DNA from 3 places in the Fictibacillus sp. S7 genome. Region 2 is predicted to be linked to each of the others. Evidence: predicted binding sites of a transcription regulator. Region 2 holds the regulator's gene; each other region holds the start of a gene.
The links. Region 2 encodes LexA, which represses DNA repair genes until DNA is damaged. Its sites were predicted from a motif close to CGAACATATGTTCG; they were not measured.
Positions count from the first base shown of each region.

Region 1: a site for LexA is predicted at 695-708, ahead of DMO16_RS23475 (YolD-like family protein). Genes of this name have one in related genera too.
Region 3: a site for LexA is predicted at 7,007-7,020, ahead of uvrB (excinuclease ABC subunit UvrB). Genes of this name have one in related genera too.

Region 1 covers NZ_QJKL01000001.1:4,616,034-4,622,455, reverse strand. The annotation lists gene DMO16_RS23485 (recombinase family protein) at 1-314, opposite strand, end outside; gene DMO16_RS23480 (hypothetical protein) at 415-606, opposite strand; gene DMO16_RS23475 (YolD-like family protein) at 735-1,004, shown strand; gene DMO16_RS23470 (ABC transporter substrate-binding protein) at 1,138-1,566, shown strand; gene DMO16_RS23465 (ABC transporter ATP-binding protein) at 1,595-2,374, shown strand; gene DMO16_RS23460 (ABC transporter permease) at 2,352-3,161, shown strand; gene hmpA (NO-inducible flavohemoprotein) at 3,231-4,466, opposite strand; gene ytkD (RNA deprotection pyrophosphohydrolase) at 4,643-5,119, opposite strand; gene cudC (choline uptake/conversion transcriptional regulator CudC) at 5,705-6,184, shown strand.
Region 2 covers NZ_QJKL01000001.1:1,020,072-1,028,160, forward strand. The annotation lists gene tkt (transketolase) at 1-1,913, opposite strand, end outside; gene DMO16_RS05200 (HesB/YadR/YfhF family protein) at 2,094-2,378, opposite strand; gene DMO16_RS05205 (DUF896 domain-containing protein) at 2,480-2,719, opposite strand; gene DMO16_RS05210 (YneB family resolvase-like protein) at 2,765-3,421, opposite strand; gene yneA (cell division suppressor protein YneA) at 3,428-3,706, opposite strand; gene lexA (transcriptional repressor LexA) at 3,863-4,483, shown strand; gene cysI (assimilatory sulfite reductase (NADPH) hemoprotein subunit) at 4,534-6,252, opposite strand; gene DMO16_RS05230 (assimilatory sulfite reductase (NADPH) flavoprotein subunit) at 6,278-8,089, opposite strand, start outside.
Region 3 covers NZ_QJKL01000001.1:4,076,626-4,084,714, forward strand. The annotation lists gene DMO16_RS20680 (Gfo/Idh/MocA family protein) at 1-493, shown strand, start outside; gene galU (UTP--glucose-1-phosphate uridylyltransferase GalU) at 668-1,549, shown strand; gene DMO16_RS20690 (DUF6044 family protein) at 1,587-3,290, shown strand; gene DMO16_RS20695 (GtrA family protein) at 3,287-3,736, shown strand; gene DMO16_RS20700 (cation diffusion facilitator family transporter) at 3,913-4,812, shown strand; gene DMO16_RS20705 (hypothetical protein) at 4,888-5,175, shown strand; gene DMO16_RS20710 (anti-sigma regulatory factor) at 5,497-5,913, shown strand; gene DMO16_RS24410 (hypothetical protein) at 6,011-6,160, opposite strand; gene DMO16_RS20715 (hypothetical protein) at 6,230-6,502, opposite strand; gene uvrB (excinuclease ABC subunit UvrB) at 7,092-8,089, shown strand, end outside.

The DNA.
Region 1 (6,422 bases), 3.6 Mb from region 2:
ACACCGTTCTCATTTAGGAAATTTACAATCAGAGGTGTTTCATCTTCCCTACGTCCCAACCTATCGAACATGAATACCAATAAGACATCAAATTTTTTAGCCACTGCTGCTTCTCTAATCGTATTTAAAGCGTCTCGATCTTCAACTCTTTTTTTCCACCCTGAAACGCCACGTTCATATAATTCATTCGTAATTGTCCAATCACTTTGTTGTTCAACAAACTGACAACATGCATTTCTTTGTATAGGGATATCATCATCTGTATTTACCTGTTGTTTAGTTGAAACACGATAGAGACACCACACTCTTTTCATGATTAATTCCCCCGTTGTCTAAAAGTGTATGCCTAATAATAAATTCAAAAAGAAAAAATCACTTTTGACAAGTGATTGTTAATGGAGATATTGGTTTTAATTACTCAGGAATTATATTTGACCAGAATTGTTTTAACGCTTCCTCTGCTTTTCGTTGAGCTTCCTGCTCCTTAATAAAATTTATATCTACTTTGATTTCTTGGTCTGACTTATCTACAAGCTTTACCTCATTTTTACTACAAACAAAGTCATACCTTTTACCCCGATATTGAATTTCCATAACATCACCCATTTAATGTATATGCATAACATTTTTTCATTATTAATAAACGGCCTTTGACAATCGAATTGGTAAAATTGTTTATTTTTCCAGCGATAAAGGAACGTGTGTTCGTATACAATATTTACATAAGGATGGTGATGAAATTGATTCGTGACCGAGGAAAAATGAAATGGCAAGGAATGCTTATGCCTGAGCATGTGAAAAAAATAAAAGAATTTGATTGGAATGATTCAAAGAAAAAGAAACCAGAACTAGATGAACAACAGGTACAAGTTATGGAAGATACAATTTGTGATGTTATGGCTGCTAATCAATATTTATGCTTAACATACTTTAACAAAGATGATTTTCATTTAATGATTGGTAAAGTTCATTATATTGATCCTGTAAAAAGGAATTACGAATAGTCGATAAACATGATGAAGTACATAGAATTAAATTTGAAGAGTTGGTAGATGTTAGGGTTAATTAAAAATTAGGAACAAAGGGTGCATTTTGCTCCCAAACGCCTTCGCTTCCGGTACAGGGGACTATGTGCAGTTGTTTGAACCACAGGCAAGCCTGTTTGAACAAAAAGGCATCGGCCATGTGGTGGCCTCCTTCGGTGAAGCATCCGGAAAGCTGCCATATACATCCTATATGTCCAAACAAAGCTATATGAAAAAGAATGGGGATGTGCTCAAACGCTTTACCAAAGCGATCTATAAGGCGCAGCTTTATGTAGAAACACATACGGCAAAGGAAACGGCGGAACTGATCGCTCCGTATTTTGAAGACACACCCGTTGATCTTATTGAAAAGGTTGTGGACCGCTACAAAGGTCAGCACAGCTATGCGGTAAATCCGATCCTCGAACAAGATGCCTGGAATAACCTGCAGTCGGTCATGAAAGCAGCGGGAGAGCTTCCGAAAAAAGCCGATTACAAGAAACTGGTTAACACCACCTTTTCCCGTGATGCCACAAAATAAATCATAAAATTACGATGGAGGGATCATAGTGGCCTTCTTACAATTAAAATCGATCGGTCAAACGTACTTTTCCAAGCAAACGGCCACGACTGCATTAGAAGACATTACACTCTCTGTCTCCGAGGGAGAGTTTGTTTCCTTTCTTGGACCGAGTGGATGCGGAAAGTCCACCCTGCTTTCCATCATCTCGGGTCTAATACAGCCAACGAACGGCACAGTTTCCTTGAAAAATCAGTTAATTACACAACCCCATGCGAAAATTGGATATATGCTTCAGCAAGACTACCTGTTTCCCTGGAAGACAATCAAAGACAATATTTTGGTAGGATTAAAACTGCAAGGTTGTCTGAACGATGAGCGGACCTCATATGCCCTATCCCTGATGAGCGAAATCGGCTTATACGACACCCTGGATAAATACCCAAATGAATTGTCCGGCGGCATGAGACAGCGTGTGGCATTGGTCCGCACACTCGCAACCAACCCGCAGATCCTCCTGCTGGATGAACCGTTTTCCGCACTTGACTATCAAACCAAACTAAAACTTGAAGATTTAGTCTCTACTACTCTGCGTGAACATGGCAAAACCGCAATTCTGGTCACCCACGATATTGGAGAAGCGATTGCCATGAGCGACCGGATCATTTTATTTTCCACAAAGCCGGGAAGAATCTTCCGGACGTTTCCGGTATCAGGCCATCTGAGAAAGCGTCTGCCGTTTGAAGCGCGCCAGCATCCTGATTATTCTGTGATGTTTCAGCAAATTTGGGAGGAGTTGGAACAAATTGAACAAAACGACACCGAGTAAAACCCACTCCGACTACTTGTTGAACCTGCGCAAACAAACAATCAAAGTCAGACTCTCTCAGCTTTTGATTTTCATTCTTTTTTTCGGTCTTTGGCAGTACAGCTCAGACCAAAAATGGATCGATCCCCTTCTCTTTAGTTCACCACAGAAAATCCTTGCATTGCTTGCTGAGAAAATAGCGGATGGAAGTATTTTCGGTCATATTGGTATGACCCTTTCAGAAACAGCGATTGGGTTTTTGCTTGGAACGTTATTCGGAACCCTGCTCGCTGCCCTGATCTGGTGGTTCCCCTTTCTCTCCAGAGTTCTTGATCCGTACCTTGTCATTCTAAACGCCATGCCCAAAGTCGCCATTGGCCCTATTCTTATCGTAGCTCTCGGGCCCAATCTAACATCCATTGTGGCAATGGGGATCTTAATTTCTGTCATTATTACAACCATCGTAATCTATACGTCATTTAGAAATGTAGAACCCAACTATGTAAAAGTCATCCGGTCGTTCGGAGGTTCAAAGTATCAATGTTTTAAAGAGGTGATCCTCCCCGCCTGTTTTCCGGCGATTATCTCGGCATTGAAAGTAAATGTCGGCCTTTCCTGGGTTGGGGTCATTGTTGGAGAGTTCCTTGTTTCCAAACAAGGACTGGGCTATCTGATTATTTACGGTTTTCAGGTATTCAATTTTACCCTCGTATTGATGAGCCTTCTGATTATCGCTTTGCTGGCAACCCTTATGTATCAGCTTGTGGAAGCTCTCGAAAAAAAGCTGATCAAGAACCGGACACTGTAACCCTTACGCTTAAACTAAATTACGGACATGACCAAAACCCCTCCTCATTGATCGGAGGGGTTCAAGTATTTACGCCTCTTCCAGGTTCCCGAATGATCCAAAGAATTCATAGTGAATATCCTCTTCGGGCACTTCCCATTGGTTCAGTGCAGAGTTGACCACCTGCATGAACGGCAATGGACCGCAAAAGTAAAATTGGGCATCTTTTGAGGGCAATACCTCCTGCAGCCATTCAAGGGTAATGTAGCCTTCACGGTCAAAATACTCTTTTTCTCGGTCCTCGTTTGAGGGCTGTGTATAAATAAAATAGGATGTGATATTTGGATTTTGTTCACTTACCTTGCGGACTTCTTCCCTGAAAGCATGGACGCTTCCATTTTGCGCCGCTTCAATATAGACAACCTTTCGATCGGGCTGATTGGCATTGATGGTATGCAGCATGCTTGTAACCGGAGTCAGACCAACCCCTCCGCTGATGAGCACAACCGGCCTGTTACTGTCAACATCCAAATAAAAATCGCCGGCAGGAGCAGAAATGGGAAGTACATCCCCTTCATTGTATAACTGATGCAAATCCGTGGATACCACACCGGGCCCTATGTCTTCGCCTTTTGGTCCTTCCCGCTTTACACTGATCCGGAAATAATCCAGACCCGGCCGGTCAGACAGGCTGTACTGTCTCAGGTGGGTATATTCCTCCTGGGGGATTTCAACTTTCACTGTAATATATTGTCCCGGAAGGAATGATGGCAATGCTTGTCCATCTTCAGGCTTAAGGTAAAACGAAGTAATGACTTCGCTTTCCCTGACTTTCCGGTCAATGATAAAATTCTTAAATCCTGCCCACCCGCCTGACTGGGTCTCTGCGCTTTTATAAAATCCTTCTTCCATTTTAATAAATGCACTTGAAATAATCTGGTAAGCATCGGCCCATGCATCAAGAATCTCGTCAGTCGCTGCATCGCCCAGAATTTCCTTGATTGCCCCCAGCAAATGTTCGCCTACAATGGGGTAATGCTCTGGTTTTACCTGCAGACTTCGGTGCTTTTGGCCAATCCTCTCCAGGATAGGCATGATCTGACTGAGGTCTTCTATGTTTGCTGCAGCTCCATACACGGCCTCTGCCAGTGCTTTTGGCTGATGGCCGGTAATCTGGTGGGTCATATTAAACATATTTTTCAATTCGGGATGACTTTCGAATAACCGCTGATAGAATTTCTTGGTAATGGCCTCACCATGTTCTTTAACAACCGGAAGAGTTTGTTTGATCACTTCAAATTTTTTTGGATCCAGCTGTTTTACCATTTTGGTTACTTCTTCACGCTGTTCTTGTTTGTTTCTATCCACTGTCAAAGCCTCCTTTTTTTCACTATAGGACACGTACCCCAATTCAGCTTTAGCAACGCGTGGTATTTCTATACAAATCTTGCAGAATAAAAAAACAGCCAACATCCATGGGATGCGGCTGTGCAATGAAGGCTCTACAAAAACCTTTCTTTCGTATGCTGGAGACTTTGTATGAGCACCTGATCCTTCATCATGAAGCTGAACTTTTGTTGTCCTTCAAAGGATTCCGGCAATTCCTCAAAAAAGACAGGTCCGTTAGTTTCATAATAACGATCTTTCAACAATAATTTATCAACTGTAGCATAATATATGTTTTTAATGATGATGCCGCCTTTGCCATCCACCTTATACTGTCCCAAATAATGAAGGGATGAAACATGTCCCCCTGTTTCTTCAAAAACTTCACGGACAGCAGCCTGATCTGCATTTTCTCCCGGTTCAACTTTTCCGCCGGGAAATTCAATTCCCCGCCGCGGATGCTCTGTCAGGAGCCATTGCCCGCGAAAACGGCACAGTACCCAGACATGCTTTGGGTCAGTGGAAAAAGGATGGTCATCAAAGGAAAGCTTAACAGTATTATCATAATAATCTTTAAAAGTAATGGGTTCCATTGTTTAGTTACTCCAAATCACTAGGTTAATTCTATTGTAAATAAGGAAGCATACATTGTCCAATACCTAAAAATGCTTTCCTTCCTATTATGAAATACAGGTACCCTTTTAATAAGAGGAAGGATCACTTTTTTGTTTCTTTATCTATTATCCCATATTTATAGTAAAAAATAAAAAACTCCGGTCCAAGCGGACTGGAGTTTTTTACATTATAAGTGTACTCATCATTTCCAAACAGGTTGTTAGGATTTACACAAAGGAGTTTAGTTTATTAAATTTTAATTTAATGTTTTGAACATTATATAATTTGACGTCTCTTTTTTCATTTGTAAACCCCAAGCCTCGCTCAATTTCCGTGAAATAAAAAATGAAAATCCCCCCTATAATGTAGGTAATCTATATTTACATCTGATTTTTTTATGAGCATTTGACATAAGAATTTATTCATGTAACACAGGGTAATGTAAGGAAAATTTTTAACGAATTAATAAGGATGGTTGGAATGCAAGATCATAATGAGATGGCTCGGGAAGCTATTGAACGAGCGAAGGGAAACATTGTGTTGTCCATTCCATTGCAGAAACGATGGATCTTTATGGAGTTACTCCTTCAGCAGGGAGACTTTATGGAACCATGTATTTTGAAAACGCAATGACGCTTGATGAAATGAAGGAAGCACTGAAGATGAGCAAGCCGAGTATGAGCACGGCTGTACGGACACTTCAAGAGATTAATGTGGTTCATAAAACATGGCAAAAAGGTTCACGCAAGGATGTTTTTGTAGCGGAAAAAAACTTTTTCAAATCACTGATTCACTTTTTCTGTATTAAATGGATGCGTGAAGTGAGACTTAATCTGGAAGCCATTGAAATGTCGGAGAAGGATTTACAGACCGTGATTCAGCATACAAAGGTGGATAAAGCCATCCGTGCCGAAGCAGAGCGCCATTTTGAGCTGATCCACGAGTCAAAGAAGTATTATTATTGGCTTGAAACGCTTGTTGACAGTTTTGAGACTGGAGACATTTTTCGCTATCTTCCCATACCGGATGACGATAAAAAGTAAATCACCTGGTAATTCCACAAAACAGTAAGATCGCTTAATCCCCATGAGTGGGGAGCGGGGGATTTTGTTTCTACAACAAACATTCACTGGAAAAGCGGGTACTGCACCCCCAGTCCCTTTTAACCTCGTATGCATGTGGAAGAGATGGTTTCTTCATGAGAAGCCCTCTTCTCCCCGTTGTTTTCTGATTTTTTCCCATTCCCGAATTTTTCTTACTATTTATTACAAATGAATGAAG
Region 2 (8,089 bases):
GAAGCGCCAAACTTATCAATCGCTAATACGTCGCCTTCAAGTCCAACATATTTATGAAGGCCTTGAGAAGCAGCCATTTCAATGCCAAGGCGTGCACGTACAGAAGAAGGGAATACACTTTCTTTGTATTCAGCAGATTGCTGTTCAAATCGGTCCCAAGAAGGCATGGAAACGACAGAAACGTTGATTCCTTCTTCTTTCAGTGATTTTTGAGCTTCAACTGCAAGGCTTACCTCAGATCCGGAAGCAAGAAGAATCGCTTGTGGAGTTCCTTCCGCTTCTGAAATGATATAAGCACCTTTTTTAACGTTCTCATATGCATTCTCTTTTGTTCCAGGCAAAATCGGAAGAGCTTGCCTTGTAAGCACAAGAGCCGTTGGTGTATCTGTGCTTTCAAGAGCCAATTTCCATGCTGCCACAGATTCATATGCATCTGCAGGACGGATTACAGATAATCCAGGCATTGCACGAAGTGACGCAAGCTGTTCAACCGGTTCATGAGTAGGTCCGTCTTCCCCAACAGCCACACTGTCATGCGTGAATACGAAGGTTACAGGAAGACCCATAATGGACGCAAGGCGAATGGCCGGACGCAAGTAATCGGAGAATACGAAGAATGTTGCACCAAAAACTTTTAATCCGCCATGGAGCGCCATACCGTTGACCGCAGCACCCATTGCGAATTCACGAACACCAAACCAGATGTTGCGTCCGCTGTAATCTTCGCGGCTGAAATTGGTTTCACCTTTTAGCATGGTGTTGTTGGATCCCGCAAGGTCAGCAGAACCACCAAACAGCCAAGGAATGTTTTGAGCAAAAGCATTTAATGCATTCCCTGATGAAGCACGTGTTGCGATCGCTTTATCAAACTCAGGAAGGTTTGCATCAAAGTTTTCTGGAAGCTTGTTGTCAATTGCCAACTTTAATTGAGCAGCTGCTTCGCTGTGCTCTTTTTCATAGCGGGCAAACAAGTCATTCCATTCTGCTTCTTTCTTTTGGTTTTCCTCTTTTACTGAAGCAAAATGATCTCTCACTTCGTCCGGAACGTAAAAGTCTTCTTCAAATACCCAGTCATACGCCGCTTTCGTCAGTTTAACTTCATCTGATCCAAGCGGTGCACCGTGGGAAGCTGATTTACCGGATTTGTTTGGAGATCCAAAACCAATTACGGTTTTAACTTCAATAAGTGTTGGATGTTTTGTATCTTTTTTCGCTTCAGCGATCGCATTTTCGATCTCTTTAAGATCAGTGCCGTCTTCGACACGAATCACTTGCCAGCCATAGGCTTTAAAACGATCCTGCACGCTTTCAGAGAAAGAAAGGTGCAAATCACCATCAAGTGAAATATCGTTGGAATCATACATAACAACCAGTTTACCAAGACCAAGGTGGCCTGCAAGTGAAGCTGCTTCAGCTGATACACCTTCCATTAGGTCTCCATCACCACAGATAGAGTAAGTATGGTGGTCAACCACTTCAAAGCCATCTTTGTTGTAAGTCGCAGCGAGGTGGCGTTCAGCCATTGCCATACCAACAGCCATCGCAATACCTTGTCCGAGTGGTCCAGTTGTGGCATCAACCCCAGCAGTGTGACGGTATTCCGGATGTCCAGGGGTCTTGCTTCCCCACTGACGGAATTCTTTAAGGTCATCCATGGAAAGATCATAACCGGATAAGTGAAGCAGGCTGTATAAAAGCATGGAACCGTGTCCTGCAGACAGTACAAAACGGTCACGGTTGAACCATTGCGGGTTCTCAGGATTGTGGTTCATGAACTTTGTCCAAAGGCTGTAAGCCATAGGTGCGGCACCCATAGGCATTCCCGGGTGACCCGATTTGGCTTTTTCGATGCTATCTATAGCCAAAGTTCGAATTGTGTTAATTGATAATTGATCAATTGAAGCAGTAGACATTAATTTCATCATCCCTTCATCTACATATGAACATATGTAAAAGATTTGTCGATTCAATCATAAACATTTTGGCCTGTTTATACAAGCACAATGCCCTTCATTAGTTTCCCTTAAAGTATTGCCTTCATACAAATAAAAAAGCCCGCATTATAACTTTTGTTATAATACAGGCAGTATCACTTACGCCAGTGCGGGAAGGTCACAGTAAAAGATGTCTTCGGTTTCATCATAATCCAGCTTCATTTCCTCAAGAATCCATTCATCGTCCGGTCTAAAAAAAAACGTCAGTCCGCTCACTTCATGGATCTGATCACCATCACCAGGCATTGCGGGAATTACGCCTACAGAGTATCCGCCATGGCTAGTGCTTCCTGCATACCTTGCGAAAAGCCGAATGGCTTCACCTTCGTTCAAATCAATTTCACGATACAATTTTACAACAGAATCCGTTATTGAAAAAGTCACTTTGTTCTCCCCTTCCAAAGTTGTTATAGTACAGTATATAGGAAATTCAGAATTTTGCAACAAGAAAAAAAGCCTGATTTCATTTGAAATCAGGCTTCCTTTTAATGCTTTATATTTTTTTGGCTTTTTTTGCTTTCTTTCAGCTTCTCCGGTGTCACATCATTGCCTTCAGGGTCAATGATGGTCAATGAATGCAATCTATTTTGAAAAGAAGTTCTGACATTCTTCAGATACTCTTCTCGTAATTCTTTTTGCTCTGCAGCTTCTTCAGTGGATAAACCTTCTTGTTTCGACTTCTTTGCAAGAAAGTTGAGCCGTTCCAATTTGTCTGGTGTAAGCATGAACACCTCTCCTTTTATATTCGATATGCCTATCATAAACGAATATCAGGTAGGGTTTCCAGTCACAGCACTTTCTATATACTCTTTATACCGCCGGTGAACTGTTGCTTTCGATGCTTCATATCCAAATCCCCGGAGGGTTCCTGCAATCTCAGCGAACGTAAGATCCATCCTGCGAAGACGAATGATTTCTTCAATCGGCAATTCTTTGCGCTCCCTGCCGCCATTGTGGATATTCTTTAAATTTTTCTGCGGCTTGTACCCTTTTTGAACCGCTTTTTTCATTCCACGTTTAATTTTCAAATTATGGAGCTTTCTCTGGTACTCCTCTACCACCGCCACAATTTCAAGCACCATCGATTCTGCCTCGGAAAGATGATACTCTCCCTGGCTGCTGAAGGTATACACTTTAATTTCACGTTTCAGCAGTTCATGAAGCAGTACAATTTTGGCATTCCCCCTGCCCAGCCGGGTATCATCTGATACCAAAAGAACTTCAAATTCACCGCTCTGGGCCATTTCAATGATGCGCAGCAAGCCTTCCCGTTCGAGGCTGTACCCGCTTTCCCGTTCCTTGATGACAGAAACGATCGTAAAATCATGCTCTTTAGCCAATCTTGTTAATTCTTCTTCCTGCCGGGAAAGAGAAGCGGCCTGCTCCTCCTTCTCTGTGCTTACCCTGCAATAAATAATGGCGTTCAAGTAACATCACCTGTCTTTTTCTGCTTTGATTGGAATGATGAGCTTCTGGCCCGGTGTAATGGCCCCTGCCTGTATTCCGTTGTTCTTCTCCACCCAGTCTACAAATGCCCAATTGCTTTTGTGGTCCTTAGTATATTCTTCTGCAATTTTCCAGAGTGAATCTCCCTTATTAACTGTAATCTCCATATACTCCTTCGAGCCTTCAACATGTGTCTGATGGGCAAACATAAAAAACCCTGCTGCAAAAATAGATATTAGCATAACTACCGGTGAAAATCCCTTCATTTCCTATCACCCCTGCGAATGTTTGTTCCTATTTGTTCTCATTATAATGGGAACAGCTGTTCTTTTCAAGGGTTTTTTTCGAACTTATGTTTGTATATCTTGCTTTTAAATGCTATACTTTTTTCAAGAGTATTCAGTGAATGAGGTGCGAATATAATGACAAAGTTATCCAGAAGACAGATTGATATCCTGGAATTTATTAAAGAGGAAGTTAATGCAAAGGGATACCCTCCTTCCGTTCGGGAAATCGGAGAAGCCGTCGGGCTGGCGTCCAGCTCTACCGTTCATGGCCATCTTTCTCGTCTGGAGAAAAAAGGGCTGATTCGCCGTGACCCTACCAAACCAAGGGCCATTGAAGTATTGGGGCTTGAATCCGACCAGATCATCACCAAATCACGATCCGTCAATGTGCCGATCATCGGTAAGGTTACTGCTGGATCTCCGATTACGGCCATTGAAAATGTGGATGAGTACTTCTCTCTTCCAGAGCATGTAGTAGGAGACGATAATGTTTTTATGTTAACTGTAGAAGGAGACAGTATGATTGAAGCAGGCATTTACGATCGGGACTTGGTTGTCGTAAAGCAGCAGCCTACAGCGGAAAATGGTGATATCATCGTAGCGATGACAGACGAGAATGAAGCAACCGTCAAACGGTTCTTTAAAGAGAAAGACCATATCCGTCTGCAGCCTGAAAATTCTTCGTTATCACCCATCCTTCTTCCAAACGTGACCATCCTCGGAAAAGTAATTGGTGTGTACCGCACCTTACATTAAAAATAAGCAAACAGCGGCCCGGCATAACTGCCGGGCCGCTGTTTTTAGGATTATAAATGAAAATTGGTGCCATCTGTTGTGGCTTTAATAACTCCGCTTCGAATGACAAAGTCTCCAAAGTGTTCGCCTTCAAGACGCTCTTTCGCATATTTCGGGAAAAGAACTTTTAATTCCTTTAGTATTTCTTCCTCCCCTATGTTCTCGCGGTACATTTTGCTCAAACGGCTGCCATCAAAAGCTGCACCCAAATACATATTGTATTTGCCCGGCGCCTTGCCGATAAAGCCAATTTCACCGAGTGCATGCCGTGCACATCCATTAGGGCAGCCGGTCATCCGAACGGTGATTTCCTCGTTGCGCAACCCGTTTTCATCCGCAATCTGATCAATTTTGTCCATCAGCACCGGCAGATAGCGCTCCGCTTCAGCCATAGCAAGGCCGCACGTCGGAAGTGCTACACAAGCCATAGAATTTCGGCGGATAGCAGAAACGTTCTGGCTGTTGAGCATTCCATATTGATCGAGAAGATTCGTGATCTCCTGCTTCTTTTCCTCGGACACATTTGCAATGATCAAGTTCTGGTTCGCAGTTAAACGGAACTCCCCAGTGTGAACCTTGGCAATTTCACGCAGGCCGGTCATCAGCTTGTAGTTTTCAAAGTCTGTAATACGACCACCTTCAACAAACAGCGTAAAATGCCATTGATCTTGAAGACCCTGAACCCAGCCATATCTGTCTCCATTATCCTCAAAGGAAAAGTCCCTAGCTTCGGCCAGGCTCCAACCGAGTCGGTTTTCCAATTCTTCTTTTACGGTTTCAACCCCCAGGCGGTCAACTGTATATTTAAAACGGGCGTTTTTTCGCTTGGAACGGTTTCCGTAGTCTCGTTGAATAGTAATGGTTTTTTCCGCCACCTCAAGAATCTGGTCAGGCGTGCAAAAACCAATCACTTTGGACAGCTGCGGGTAGGTTTCCTTATCTCCGTGGCTCATACCCATGCCGCCGCCAATTGCAATATTAAAACCAGTCAACTTGCCATCTTCAATAACCGCAATGAATCCGAGATCCTGTGAAAAGACATCGATATCATTTGATGGAGGAACAGCAATGCCGATTTTAAATTTACGCGGCAGGTAAAGCGGCCCGTACATCGGTTCCACTTCATCTGCATCCGGTGTGCCTGCCACCTTTTCTTCGTCAAGCCAGATTTCGTGGTACGCTCTAGTTCTTGGCAAGAGGTATTCGCTCAGTTTCTTGGACCATTCGTATACTTCTGAATGAATTTCGGATTGGTAAGGGTTTGAAATGCACATCACATTCCGGTTTACGTCTCCGCATGCGGCAATCGTATCCATAAGGGAAGCATGGATGGCCTGGATCGTACTTTTCATGTTCCACTTCAAAATGCCATGCATCTGGAAGGTCTGCCTTGTGGTCAATTTCAGTGTTCCATTTCCATACTGATTTCCCAGCCGGTCCATGGTGAGCCATTGTGATGGTGTGGCAACACCACCCGGGAGTCTCACGCGCAGCATGAATTGATAAGCAGGCTCAAGCTTTTGTTTCTGCCGCTCAGTGCGAAGATCACGGTCATCCTGAAGATAGCTGCCGTGATGCTTCATGAGACGGTTGTCATCGTCCGGGATACCTGAACTGATCCTGTCAAGCATCACTTCCTTCAGCGTACCCCTCAAATAATTACTTTCTTCTTTTATACGTTCAACATCACTCGGCTTGCCGTCAGGTGCTTTTAATTTAGGATTTGACATCTTTAAAACTCCTTTCTGTTCCCGCTTAATACACATCACGCTGATATCGTTTTTCCTGCTGCATACGGGCCACATAGTCTTCCGCTTGTTCGCGTGTCATGTTTCCTTCTTTCTCAATGATGTCGATCAATGTTTCATGTACATCATGGGCCATGTTTTTCTCATCTCCACAAATATAGAGAACCGCTCCATCTTCAAGCCACTGGAAGAATTCCTTGCTCTGTTCAAGCATGCGGTGCTGAACGTATACCTTTTCCTCAGAATCACGGGAGAAGGCCACATCCATCTTCGTCAAAACACCGCCTTTAAGCCATTTTTGCCATTCTGTCTGATAGAGAAAATCGGTGACGAAATGCTGATCGCCAAAGAACATCCAGGATTTCCCCCCTGCTCCCCGCTCCTCACGCTCTTGCATAAAGGCTCTAAATGGTGCCACCCCAGTTCCGGGGCCAACCATAATGATCGGTGTTTCGCCATTTTCAGGCAACTTGAAATTCTGGTTATGCTGGATGTAAACCGGAAGCGTGTGACCAGGCTCCAGCCGCTCCGCACAAAGAATGGAGCATACACCGTTCCGGTTTCGTCCAAACGATTCATACCTTAAAGCGCCAATGGTAAGATGAACTTCATCCGGATTGGCTTCAAGGCTTGAGGCAATGGAATACAAACGGGCAGGCATCTTTCTCAGCATGCTGACAAAGTCCTGCGGTGAAGCTGCCCACGGACCAAAGTCCTGAATCAGATCCAGCAGATCGCGGCCGGAAAGGTAGTTTTTCAATTCTTCTTCATGTCCAGCCGACAACATTTCATGAAGTTTTTCATTTTCGGTAAATTGCGCTGCCTGCTGAAGAAGCGGCTTGGTGAGAACCGTAATTTCAAAATTGGTAATCAGCGCCTGTTTCAAAGGTGCTACATCGCCCTGCTTGTTTACAGTGACGATTTCTTCTGGATTCCATTTGAGCTCATCCAGAAGCATATCGACCAAAACGGCGTCGTTCTCCGGATAAATCCCCAGGCTGTCTCCCGGTTCATAGGATAAATTGGAGCCTTCAAGAGAGATTTCGAGATGCCGTGTTTCTTTATTCGATCCACGTCCATTCAAGTTGATGTTTTCAAGTACCTCAGCTTGAAATGGATTGGTTCGAGAGTATTGCGATTCCCCGGAGGTTGCAGGAACATTCGCTGATGAAACACTGCTGACCGCTTCTTCCTGTGTATCATTTAATGATTCCACCACGTTCAAAATCCACTCAGCCGCCGGCTCATCATAATCAAGGTCACAATCCACACGAGGCGTCAGGCGAGTTCCGCCAAGATCTTCGAGCACTTTATCGAACTCTTTTCCTGTCTGGCAGAAAAACTCGTAAGAGCTGTCGCCAAGAGACAATACGGAAAAATGAAGGTCTTCAAGCTGCGGAGCACGTTTGCCATGGACAAATTCATGAAAAGAAATTGCATTGTCCGGAGGATCTCCTTCTCCATGGGTACTGACGATGATTAAAAGGTTTTTAAGTTTTTTCAATTGATTGGGTTTAAAATCACTCATGGATGAAACAGTCACATCATACCCTTTTTCCTTCAAGGTTTTGCTGCTGCTTTCAGCAATACCTTGGGCATTTCCGGTCTGTGATCCGTAAAGAATGGTAATTTCTTTTGATACCGGTTGAGATACTGGTGCAGGAACCGCTTGCAAAGTTTCGCCGTTTGCTGAAGGCATCGCCTGGGATGCAGCAAGAAAGCCGGAAAGCCATACTTTTTGAGCTTCTGTCAGGTTCGGCAAAAGCTGGTTAAGCAGCTCTGCCTGCTCCTGGGTAAATGGACTGTTTGTTGCCTGAAG
Region 3 (8,089 bases), 3.1 Mb from region 2:
TAATGCGTTCAAACCAGAGTTCTCAAATGGAGCACTCATGGACCTTGGCACATATTGCATATACCCGCTGGTGGTGTTGTTTGGCCGGCCAAAGTCGGTTAAAGCGAGCGGAATTAAGCTTGAGACCGGGGTGGACGGAGAAGGCAGCATTTTACTGACCTATGACACGATGGAAGCGGTCATTACGTATTCGAAAATTTCCGATTCCTCCCTTCCTTCCGAGATTCAAGGGGAGAAGGGAAGCATTGTCATCGACCGGATCCATACACCGGAGAAGGTCGAATTACGGTACAGGGGCGGAGATTCACGGGATATCTCGGTTTCTCTCGAACATGAACCGATGTACTATGAAACGAAAGAATTCATCTCCTTGATTCAGCAGGGAAAACTGGAATCGGATATCAATTCGCACGATAACTCGCTTGCTGTAATGGAAATTATGGACGACGTTCGCAGCCAGCTTGGCGTTGTTTATCCGAATGACCGTAAATAATAGGAAGAGTAAGCTGCTCAAATGGTGTTTGGGCAGCTTATTTTTTAGGCAAGGTTTTCCTCACTCCAAATTGTTTACGATTTTTTTATGAATGATAAAGGTGAATCTGTGTATTCATTTATAATGGAGGAAAAGATGGAATTAAGGACATTTCATAGCTGAGGAGAGATATAGATGACCACAAAGAGAGTGAAAAAAGCGATCATTCCGGCAGCGGGGCTGGGTACACGATTTTTGCCGGCGACAAAAGCCATGCCGAAAGAAATGCTTCCGATCGTGGATAAACCAACCATTCAATATATCGTGGAAGAGGCAATCAATTCCGGAATCGAGGATATACTGATCGTTACCGGAAAAGGGAAGCGGGCGATTGAGGACCATTTTGATTACTCATTTGATCTGGAACATAGTTTATTCTCGACAGGCAAGGTCAAACTATTGGAAGAGGTGCAGCGCTCTTCGGAAATGGCTGATATTCATTATATCCGGCAGAAACATCCGAAAGGGCTGGGCCATGCGGTTTGGAGCGCACGGAAGTTTATCGGCAATGAGCCTTTTGCCGTTTTGCTTGGAGATGACATTGTTCAGGCAGAAACTCCCTGCATCCGCCAGATGATAGAGCAATTTGAACGCACGGAGTCCTCCGTGATTGGGGTAAAACCAGTCCCGGACGAAGAGACCAGCCGGTACGGTATTGTGGAAACGAGTTCAAAGTCCGGGCGCCTATACGAGGTAGCAAACTTTGTGGAAAAACCGCCTCGCGGTGAAGCGCCCTCCAACCTTGCCATCATGGGGCGCTATATTTTGACACCTGAAATTTTTTCATTTCTGGAGAACCAGGAAGCAGGAGCCGGAGGTGAAATTCAGCTGACCGATGCGATCCAAAAACTGAATCAGATTCAACACGTATATGCCTATGAGTTTGAAGGGAATAGATATGATGTGGGAGATAAGCTGGGCTTTATTACAACTTCCGTTGAATTCGCTCTGCAGAATGAAGAGCTTCGCGAACCTCTCCTTCATTATTTAAAAGAAAGAATACTGAAACATCCTTAAAAAAAGCACCTAAGGATAAAATGTGAGGAGTGGCAAGATGGCTAAGTACTGGTCAGATCTAAAGCCTGAAAAAAAACATCTGATACTGGCCTGGGCACTTCTTTTAATTTTTATGTCTCCTCCTTTTATTCTTGGTGAGGATGCACACATCAGGGTGCATGATAATATGGACTCCAACATTGCATGGTACAACGTGCTGAAAGAAAGCGGGCAGTTGTTTGGGCCGATGGACAGCGTTATTCCCCAGATTATTAATGGCCTGCCGCGCAACGCGTTCGGCACAGAATTCAGCCTGATTCAATGGTTTCACAATTGGTTTTCATCCATGACAGCCTACGCGCTGAGCCAGGCGGTCACACGGATTTTTGCTTTTCTTGGCATGTACCTTCTATTGAAAAAACACATCCTGCCAGACAAGAAAGCCTATCCTGTATCGGTTTGGGTATCGGTTGCCTTTGCACTCACTCCGTTCTGGCCATCGGGTATGCTTAGCACCCTTGGCCAGCCTCTTGCCTTATGGGCCTTTTTGACAATCCGGAAGCATGAGGACACATGGAAGGAGTGGCTAACACTTATTCTTCTTCCTTTATACTCGAGTTTTGTTCTTGGATTTTTCTTTTTTCTCAGTGCTTTGGGTGTGTTTTGGCTTTGGGAACTGGTCACAAAAAAGCGGTGGAATTTACGTTTTTTGGGAAGCATTGCATTGATGACAGCCATTTATCTTCTGATTGAATACAGGCTTGTTTATTCACTGATAGTCCCGCAAGCCCCAACCAGCAGGGATGAATTCCAGATTTCGACCCTTGCGTTCTTGCGATCCGTCCAGCTCGTGTTCAAAAACTTTCTTTTGGGACATACCCATGACATGACGGTACATACAGTCGTCATTTTACCTGTGTTGTTTGTAGCGCTGTATAAATCCTGGGGCAGAAAAAAGGATGAAAAGCAGGTAAAGCTCTTTCAGTTTTTATTTTTACTTAATGTTTTCCTGTCTGTTTGGTATGCCTTCTGGTTTTATAAAGGCTGGATTCCCATCAAAGATCACTTTCACTTTATTGCTACGTTTAACTTTGCAAGGTATCATTTCCTTCGCCCGCTTGTCATTTATGTACTCTTTGCATTGGGCATTTGGCTGTTATGGGATAAAGAGAAATGGCGGACGTGGATCCGGGCCGGATTGATGCTTCAGGTTTTTATCCTGTGCTGTTTTAATGAGGAAATTTATTATCGTTTCTGGCAAACCCCTTCGTTTAAACAATTTTATGCGGAGAAGCAATTCCAGCAGATTGAAAGCTATATTGGAGAGCCACAATCCTCCTATCGTGTAGCCAGTTTGGGCATTCATCCTGCGATCGCTCAATATAATGGATTTTATACGCTGGATACGTACAATAATTATTATCCGTTGTCCTATAAACACGAATTCCGTAAAATCATTCAGAAAGAATTGGAAAGGAGTCCGCGGCTTGCGGCTTATTACGACGATTGGGGAAACCGCTGCTATTTGTTTTCGGCAGAGCTGGGAAAGCGTTATAACTACACGAAAAACTCCAAAAAGAGAATTAAGCATCTGCAGCTTAACACGACTGTTTTTACACGGATGGGTGGAGAATACATTTTATCTGCGGTTCCGATTGTTAATACAAAGGAAAATAATCTGCAATACATAAGGAAATTTACTCAGCGTGACTCGGCATGGACTATCTATCTTTACCGTGCCGTCAAAGAGGGTCAATTATGAAAACAGGAACAGGTGGAAAGTCGATGAATCATTCGTTTGTGCGTTTCTTAATGGTAGGTGTGGTCAATACACTTGTCGGGTTAGGATCCATCTATCTTCTGCTGCATGGTACGGGGGCTTCGTATTGGGTGGCTACATTTCTGGGAAATGCCATTGGTGCTTGTGTCAGCTATGTATTAAACCGGGTATTTACATTTAAAAGCCAATCTCCCGTCAGCGGCAGCATTATGCGCTTTATCGCAGTCATCCTGGCTTGCTATGTTATTGCCTATTATGCGGCGATCCGGATGGCTGTTTGGGGCTTTCATGCCCTGCTGCCCGAATATGGCCAGGCGGCGGATGATGCAGCGGTATTGATTGGAACAGGGCTTTATACGTTGTTGAATTATGCGGGACAAAGATGGCTGGTGTTTCCCCCGGAAAAAGGGGTCGGAAGCCATCTTTAGCTGCTTGATTTTGAGGGTTTAAAAGAGTATCATTATAAAACTGGGTTTTTTATTATTAAAGGAATGATGGATATGTTGACTTCAAACTTTAAATTGACCGGCCAATCCTGAACCGCAAAGCGGTTCGGGATTTTTTTTTCCTAAGGGAAACATTATTTTAGGAGGGGAACATGGAAATCGTACATGAAAGAGAGAAGATTGGAAAAAGGGTTGCCTGGCTTGCATTGGTCAGCAACTGTATATTAACCATAGGGAAAGTTGCAGTGGGGCTGCTGGCCGGAAGTGAATCTGTGTTTGCGGACGGAATTCACTCGGCTGCGGACATTGTGGCTTCTATAGCTGTTCTCGCTGTGGTCGGCATTTCCAATAAGCCGCCTGATGAGGACCATCCGTTTGGACATGGGAAAGCAGAAGTCCTGAGTGAAGGCTTTGTTGGAATCATTCTATTTCTTGTCAGCATTTACATTGTTGTTGAAGGGATTCTTGGTTTCCTGGGGGAGCCTGAAGCTCCTGAATACATTGCATTGGTGGCGGCTCTGTTTTCCTATGTTGCGAAACATCTTCTGTATCGCAATTCAATGAAACTTGGAGAGAAGTATAACAGTAAAGCCATCATAGCGATCGCCTTTGACCATAAAGCAGATATTGTGGCTTCTCTGGCTGCTTTTTTTGGTGTAATTCTTTCCATTATCGGCGAGAAATATAATATACACTATTTGCTCTATGGCGATGCAGCAGCGAGCTTGATCGTGGCCTTTCTCATACTAAGAATTTCTCTGAAGCTTCTGGGCTCGTCGATCGACATCCTCATGGACAAAAATATTGAGAAGCCGGTTCTTTCTCAATATCGAAAAGTCGTCATGGAGTTTCCCGATATAAAGCGAATCGACCGCATGAGAGCAAGAACACATGGACATTACATTATTTTGGACCTGCGCATATCGGTTAATTTTGATTTGAGCATTAAAGAAGGGCATGATATCGCCAGAAACCTGAGAGATGAACTTCAAACACAGTTTCCGGATATATCAGAAGTCTTTATCCATATCAATCCATACTTTCCCGACAAAGAGTGACTGATGTCACTCTTTGTTTATGCTGAAGAAAAACGGGAATAGGTTTTGCATAAGAAATGAAGGAGGAGATCTCAAATGAAAACGATTAATGTTCAGCTTGAATATACGGCAGAAGCACATGAAACGTTTGATAAGGACCTTCGTAACAAGCTAAATGATAATCTAAACAGTTTAGGGCTTAAAGTAGTTTCAATTGCAGATTTCGGCTCATCAAATGATAACCTGCCAAGCTCGGAATCCGGAAAAGCAAAACCTGACGCTTCAGGAAATCAGGTCGCCATTATCCCTGATGACAATACTTCGGCGGGAGGCCAGTCCACTCCTGATGAACAGCTGCCCGGCCATGAAAATTCCGGAAAATAGAAAACAAGACACAAAGCTTCTCATCATCGGATGGGGGCTTTTTTTTGACTCAAGAAGCAGGAGCAAATGAATAAATCTGCATGCGAAGGAAATAGAAGAAAAATGCCGAAATAAGCAGTTAACACCGTAAACAGCTGAATATGTAGTAATATATCCTCAAATCAGAACAAATTTGTTGAAATAAAAAGGAATAATACTTAAATTGTTGAAAGGTATGTGGAGTATAGTTTCGTTTTACATTCTGAAGTTTTTACATAATCCCATATCCCGTGCCAGTAGGAAGTAAGCACTACCAATAATCCAGGAATAGAGGTGCTTACCGTGAACTATCACCAGGTTACGGTTGAAATAAAACGTGAATACGATATCTTCATCGCCCGGCAGAAGGGAAAGGTACTGGCACGGGAGATCGGATTTAATGCAGTTGATCAAGTGAGAATTAAGACAGCAATATCCGAGCTTGCAAGAAATATCTATCTCTACGCAGGCGAAGGAAAAATCATTGTAGAAGCGATCAGGGAAAACCATCGCGCCGGTATCCGTGTTTCGGCCGTCGACCGCGGGCCTGGTATTCAAGATATTAATCTGGCACTCCAATCCGGTTACACCAGTTCGGGAGGATTGGGAACAGGCTTGCCGGGTGTTCAGAAGCTTATGGATATCTTCAACGTTCATACCATGCTGGAAGTAGGAACCGAAGTTACTGCCATCAAGTGGTGTATGCAACGATTAAATTAACAGCCGCCAACTCCTTATGGAAAAAGGAATAGCGGCTTATTTTTATTCTTCTTCCATCTCTATACCGTGTTATGAGATAAAAGAAAAACACCCTCCCTTATGAACGAAGGCGGGTGATGTTTTTTGATTTTATTTTTTTGGAATGAAAAAGGGACCGGTTCATAAAAGATAGTTTCCGGGCATTTCCCTTGTAATGAATAATCTCCAATAGTTGATTCAGTGCTTTTAACTGGTCGGTTTCGTTCAAGCGGATGCGCCTCCTTCTTCCTACACTATATGGAGAAGTGATGGCTGATATGTTTGGGGAACAAAAAAATCAGGTTAAGTATTTCTTGTGGGTGACGGTGTTGAGCAAGATGTATTGTCCTTCTTTTAACACTTCAGCATATAATTTGGCTTCGCTTTCGGAAACGCCGATCATTATGAGTTTTTGCAGAATATTTGGTGGAGCTGGCAGGTTTTTTTGAGGCTCAGAGGGGTTGACGATGATCATGTGTTCTGTTTTCATGCCATCTTTCTTAAGTAACTTTAGTTTATTGAGAACTTTATTTTCTGAAGGATAAATACCAATAACCCTGCGAGTATTCATGGAAAAACCTCCTGTTTAATTGTTAATCGCAAATAAAAGGGAATATTATGTAAATTCCCTTTGTAGGTAACTTCAAAACTCTTTTTTAAAAACTTTTTTTATTTTAATGTTTGAACAAGAGTTAATGAGGGTAAAAAGCTTTTGAAGCAACTCACCCCCTTTATTGCCAAAGCCTATGGGTTTTGGTTTTTTTCTGCTTAGCGTACCGAGGAAAGCAGAAAGAATAGAGGTAAAAAAGAATGACAGAGGTTATTCTGGCAACGGTATTGCCGATGGTAAAGGGGGAAACAACCCGGGTAAGCCATTGCCGCATGCTCCCTGGTGATCGGATTTTGGATGGGGTTGGGCATCCATAAAAAACAGGCACGTAAAGTGATATAAAAAGGTCTGCCTTTTCAGAGGGCTGGCTTTTTTTGCTTATATGAGCGAATTTCTTTAAAAAAAGAAAAACAGTAGCATACTATACATTCTTCCATGCGGTATTGATTTCCAATATTTGACGCGCGAATATTTGTTCGTAAAAATTAGAGTTTCACAGGTCTGCTGTGTTATAATCTTATTAGCAAAATTTAGGACGGAGGTTATGAATGTGAGCGAAACATTTGAGCTCGTATCTTCTTATAAACCTCAAGGAGACCAGCCTGAGGCAATACGTCAGCTTGTAAAAGGAATTAATGAGAAGAAGGAAAAAATGACGCTTCTTGGGGCTACAGGTACAGGAAAAACCTTTACGGTATCCAATGTCATCAAGGAAGTAAACAAACCGACTCTGGTAATTGCCCACAACAAAACGCTTGCCGGGCAGCTCTACAGCGAATTCAAGGAATTTTTTCCGAATAACGCTGTTGAATACTTTGTAAGTTATTACGATTATTATCAGCCGGAAGCCTATATTCCGCAGTCTGATACATTTATAGAAAAAGATGCAAGCATTAACGATGAAATCGATAAGCTAAGGCACAGTGCCACGTCTTCCTTGTTTGAAAGAAAGGATGTCATTATCGTATCCAGTGTGTCCTGCATCTATGGCCTCGGGTCCCCGGAAGAATATAAGAGCATGGTAATTTCGCTGCGTACCGGAATGGAACGTGACCGCGATCAGCTCTTGAGGGATTTGGTGGACATTCAGTATAACCGCAATGATATTAATTTCACCCGCGGTACTTTTCGCGTGCGCGGCGATGTCGTGGAAATCTTCCCTGCTTCCCGTGATGAACGGTGCCTGCGTGTGGAATTTTTTGGTGATGAGATCGACCGGATTACAGAGGTAGATGCCCTCACAGGTGAAATTGTCGGCGAGCGTAATCATGTGGCCATTTTTCCGGCATCCCACTTTGTCACCCGTGAAGAAAAAATGAAGATGGCCATTCAGAGGATTGAAGCTGAACTCGAAGAGCGGCTGAAGGAATTGAATGATGCCGGCAAGCTGCTTGAAGCCCAGCGTCTGGAGCAGCGCACCCGCTATGATATTGAGATGATGAGTGAAATGGGCTTTTGCTCGGGGATTGAAAACTATTCTCTTCATCTGACATTGCGCCCCATCGGATCCACCCCGTACACACTTCTTGATTATTTTCCCGATGATTC